One region of the Amycolatopsis sp. NPDC098790 genome, then DNA from elsewhere that is predicted to be linked to it. Evidence: riboswitches for the same ligand, from Rfam matches in the RefSeq annotation. Region 1 holds a riboswitch; the other holds the start of a gene.
What was found. Region 1 has a riboswitch for thiamine pyrophosphate ahead of ACIQWX_RS12450 (thiamine ABC transporter substrate binding subunit). Riboswitches for the same ligand answer to the same signal wherever they lie in the genome.
Positions count from the first base shown of each region.

Region 1 (2,152 bases):
CAGCTGCAGGACACGGACCCGGAAGGCGCTTACACGCTGGCCTACGACAGTGCCCGCCGCGCGCTGGCGGCCGTCCTGCAGAACCAGGGGCTGCGGGTGACGAGCCGCGGTGGCCACGTGACCGTCTACGAAGCGGTCCTCGCGCAGCTGGATCCGCCGCTGGGACACGTTCTGCGGCCCTTCAACCGGATGCGGGCGCGTCGCAACGAAGTCGCGTACCGGTCTTCGGAGGCTCCGTCGATGACGGCCGAAGATGTGGCGGCCGACGTGCCGAAGGTGCTGGCGCTCATCGAAGTGGCCGAGAAGGCCATTCCCAACATGCCGAGCTACTGAAGCCGGCCTGACCCGGAAGCCGGGCCGGCGACCGGCTCAGCCGAGGAGGCCCATCAGGGCGATCGCGATCAGCACGACCGCGGGGGCGAGGGCGTTGATCCAGGCGCGCTGGGCGGGGGTGAGAGCGGCGGTGCTGTTCATAGCGTTTCCTAGGGCCGAAACCGATGCTTCCGCCCTGCTCAGCGCGCTGATCTTGCCCTTCGTTAGCGGCTGTGATCGAAGTCACCGGCATCCGGGTGACGGCGTCCGCGGGCGGTGAACCAGACCACCCCGCCCGCCGCCGCCACCATCGCCGCGAATGCCGCCGTTCCCACCACGATCGCCTGGGTCACTGCCGTCCCTCCATAGCAAAGCTGTTTACCGAGAGACGCCGAAACCGCGGAAAAGTGCACTCAGAGTTACCGGGATCACAAAGAAGAGAGCACCGCGTCGATCTCCGACGCCAGGGCGAAGTCCTTCTCCGTCAAACCGCCCGCCGAGTGCGTCGAAAGCCGGAACGTCAGCGTGCGCCAGCGGATGTCGATGTCCGGGTGGTGGTCGGCCGCTTCGGCCAGCACCGCGACGCGGTCCACCACCTCGATCGCCTGCGGGAAGCTCGCCAGCTCCGCCTCGCGCGAAATCACCGCGCCGGCCCGCGTCCAGCCGGCGCCCAGCCGTTCGTCGGCCTCGGCGTCGCTCAAGATTTCCGTCATGTCTCCATGGTCGTACGTCCTGGACTACGCTGCACGGTTGCCACGGGAGTCCGGTCAGCCGGGCTGAGAGGCGGGTCACCCCGCGACCGTTCGCACCTGACCGGATCATGCCGGCGAAGGGAGGGCTTTCCCTCCTCGTCCGGAGAAGTGCAGGAGGGTAGATGAAGAGCAGGGCTGTTCGCGCCGCGACGGCCGTCGCCGCCGTCAGCGTCGTCGCCGCGGGGTGCTCGCTGTCGGACGGTGACGGTGGCACGCAGCAGACGCCCACCGTCACCCTCGTGACGCACGACTCCTTCCTGGCGCCGCAGGAGGTGCTCGACGCCTTCCAGAAGCAGTCGGGCATCAAGATCTCCGTGCTCAAGCAGGGCGACGCCGGATCGCTGACCAACAAGCTCGTGCTGACCAAGGCCAACCCGATCGGCGACGTCGCGTACGGCGTCGACTCGACGTTCGCCTCGCGCGCGCTCGCCGAAGGTGTCTTCGAGCCCTACACCAGCCCCGAGGCCGACCGCGGGCCGCAGCGCTACGCCGTCGACCCCGAGCACCGGCTGTCCGCGGTCGACGTCGGCGACGTCTGCGTCAACGTCGACACGAACTACTTCACGAGCAAGGGGATCGCGGCGCCGGAGTCCTACGACGACCTCGCCGACCCGAAGTACAAGGACCTGCTGGTCGCCGAGGACCCGGCGACGGCGTCGCCCGGGCTGGCTTTCTTCCTCGGCACCATCGCGAAGTACGGCGAAGCCGGCTGGAAGGACTACTGGGCGAAGCTGAAGGCCAACGGGCTCAAGGTCGTCAGCGGCTGGGAAGAGGCCTACACCAAGGACTTCTCCGGCTCGTCCGGCAAGGGGCCGCGCCCGATCGTCGTCTCGTACGCCTCTTCGCCCGCCGCCGAGGTCGGCGACGACGGCAAGCCGCGCACCAAGGCGCTGCTCGACACCTGCTACCGGCAGGTCGAGTACGCCGGCGTGCTGGCGAACGGCAAGCAGACCGAAAGCGCTCGCAAGGTCGTCGACTTCCTGCTGTCGCAGCAGTTCCAGGCGACGGTGGCGGCGAACATGTACGTCTACCCGGCGCGCCAGGGCGTCGACCTGCCCGCGGGCTGGGCGCAGGTCGCGCCGCTGCCG
Region 1 is NZ_JBIWAI010000001.1:2,486,762-2,488,913, forward strand. Features, by position in the region: gene ACIQWX_RS12435 (hypothetical protein) at 1-333, shown strand, start outside; gene ACIQWX_RS12440 (hypothetical protein) at 537-665, opposite strand; gene ACIQWX_RS12445 (4a-hydroxytetrahydrobiopterin dehydratase) at 741-1,025, opposite strand; TPP riboswitch at 1,058-1,165, shown strand; gene ACIQWX_RS12450 (thiamine ABC transporter substrate binding subunit) at 1,187-2,152, shown strand, end outside.

Region 2 (2,152 bases), 530 kb from region 1:
ACTCGAAGGTCGCGAATGTCGCATTCGGGACGTGGGAGGTCCCGAATGCGACATTCGCGGCACCGCCGCGGCCTCCGCGCCCCGCGGACGAGCGCTGTTCAGCTTGAAGCGCGAGCTAAAGGGACCTTCAGCGCGCCCCGAGCAGAGACGGGGAACGAGCACACGCGACTTCGCCGGAACCCTGCCCAGGGATGGGCGGAGCGGTCAGGGGAGCCGGGCCCGCAACTCCCGCGCCGCAGCCTCCGGGTCCTCGGCCTCGGTGATCGCCCGCACCACCACGATCCGGGACGCGCCCGCCGAGAGCACCGAGGGCAGCCGCGAACCGTCGATGCCGCCGATTGCGAACCATGGCCGGGAAGGCGCAGCCGCGGCCGTCGAACGCACCAAGTCCAGCCCGGGCGCCGACCGCCCCGGCTTGGTCGGCGTCGGCCAGCAGGGACCCGTGCAGAAGTAGTCGACTCCCGGCTCCGCGGCCGCCGCGAGGGCCTGGTCGAGCGAGTGCGTCGACCGGCCGATCACCACGTCGTCCCCCAGGATCCGGCGGGCCAACCCCACCGGGATGTCGTCCTGACCCAGGTGCAGCACGTCCGCGCCGACCGCCAAAGCCACATCCGCCCGGTCGTTCACCGACAGCAACGCTCCGTGGCGCGCGCACGCCTCGGCCAGCACCTCCAGCGCCGCGATCTCCTGGGTGGCTTCCAAAGCGCCGGTCTTGTCGCGCAGCTGGATGATGTCGACTCCGCCCGCGAGGGCCGCGTCGGCGAACGATGCCAAGTCGCCGCGAGAGGTTCGGGCGTCCGTGCAGAGGTACAGGCGGGCCGCGTCGAGGCGGGCGCGGATCTTGTCACCGGAGAGGGCGGGCATAGCGGCGACCGTACCCCGGCGGCTAGGGTGGAGGAGTCCGCACGGGAGCCCGAGGGACGGGCTGAGAGGGAGCTGCCGCTCCGACCGTGGAACCTGATCCGGGTCATGCCGGCGCAGGGAGCGTGATCCCATGACGAACCTGGCAGTGGTGGGCGGCGGCGTGATCGGCCTGTCCACGGCCTGGCGCGCGGCCGCGAAGGGCCACGACGTCAGCCTCTACGACCCCGAGCCCGTCCGCGGCGGCGCATCCTGGCTGGCCGGGGGCATGCTCGCCCCCGTCACCGAGGCCTGGCCGGGTGAGGAGGACGTCCTCGCCCTCGGCGAAGAATCGCTCAGGAGATGGCCCGGCTTCGCGAGCGACCTGGCAAAAGAAGGCGTCGACCCCGGCCTGGCCGGACACGGCACGCTCGTCGTCGCCTTCGACAGCGCCGACGCCGGTTACCTCGACATCCTCGCCGACCACCTGCGCCGGCTCGGGCGCGTGGCCGACCGGCTCACCGGCCGGGAGGCCAAGCGGCTCGAACCCGGTGTCGGCTCTGTCCGAAGTGGACTCCACGTGCCCGGCGACCTGGCCGTGGACAACCGGAAACTGCTCCAAGCCCTGTACGCGGCCTGCGTCGACCACCAAGTCCGGTTCGTCCGCGAACGCGTCGAGCGAACACCGGACGCCGAAGCCGTCGTGCTCGCCGCCGGCGCCTGGACCGGGCGGCTGCACCCGCAGCTGGCCGACGCCGTCCGGCCGCTCAAGGGCGAGATCCTGCGGCTCAAGCCCCGCCGGGGCTGCCTGCCGCCGCCCGGACACACCGTCCGCGCCGTCGTCGAGGGCAAGCCCATCTACCTCGTCCCGCGCGGCGACCAGGAGCTCGTCCTCGGCGCGACGCAGTACGAAGCGGGCTTCGACCAGGCCGTCACCGCGCGCGGCGTGCGTGAGCTGATCGAGGGCGCCGAACGCGTCTTCCCCGCGATCACCGAGTACGAGCTGGCCGAGACCGCCGCGGGCCTGCGTGCCGGCAGCCGCGACGTGCTGCCGTACATCGGCGTCCTGGACGACGGCGTCTTCGCCGCCACCGGGCACCACCGCAACGGCCTGTTGCTGGCCCCCGTGACCGCGGACGCCGTGGTCGCCTGGCTCGAGGGTGAGAAGCCGCCCGAAGGCGTCGAAGCGGCTTCGCCCGCCCGCCTGCACCAGAAGGAGCACGTGTGATGGAAATCAAGCTCAACGGGACGTGGACGGAGTTCCCGGACGGCGCCACGGTCGCCGACGTCCTCGACGCGTCGGGCGGGCAGC
Region 2 is NZ_JBIWAI010000001.1:1,952,211-1,954,362, forward strand. Features, by position in the region: gene thiE (thiamine phosphate synthase) at 205-864, opposite strand; TPP riboswitch at 896-1,001, shown strand; gene thiO (glycine oxidase ThiO) at 995-2,068, shown strand; gene thiS (sulfur carrier protein ThiS) at 2,068-2,152, shown strand, end outside.
Region 2: it holds a riboswitch for thiamine pyrophosphate, as region 1 does, so the genes downstream of both, thiO (glycine oxidase ThiO) here and ACIQWX_RS12450 (thiamine ABC transporter substrate binding subunit) in region 1, are expected to answer to the same signal.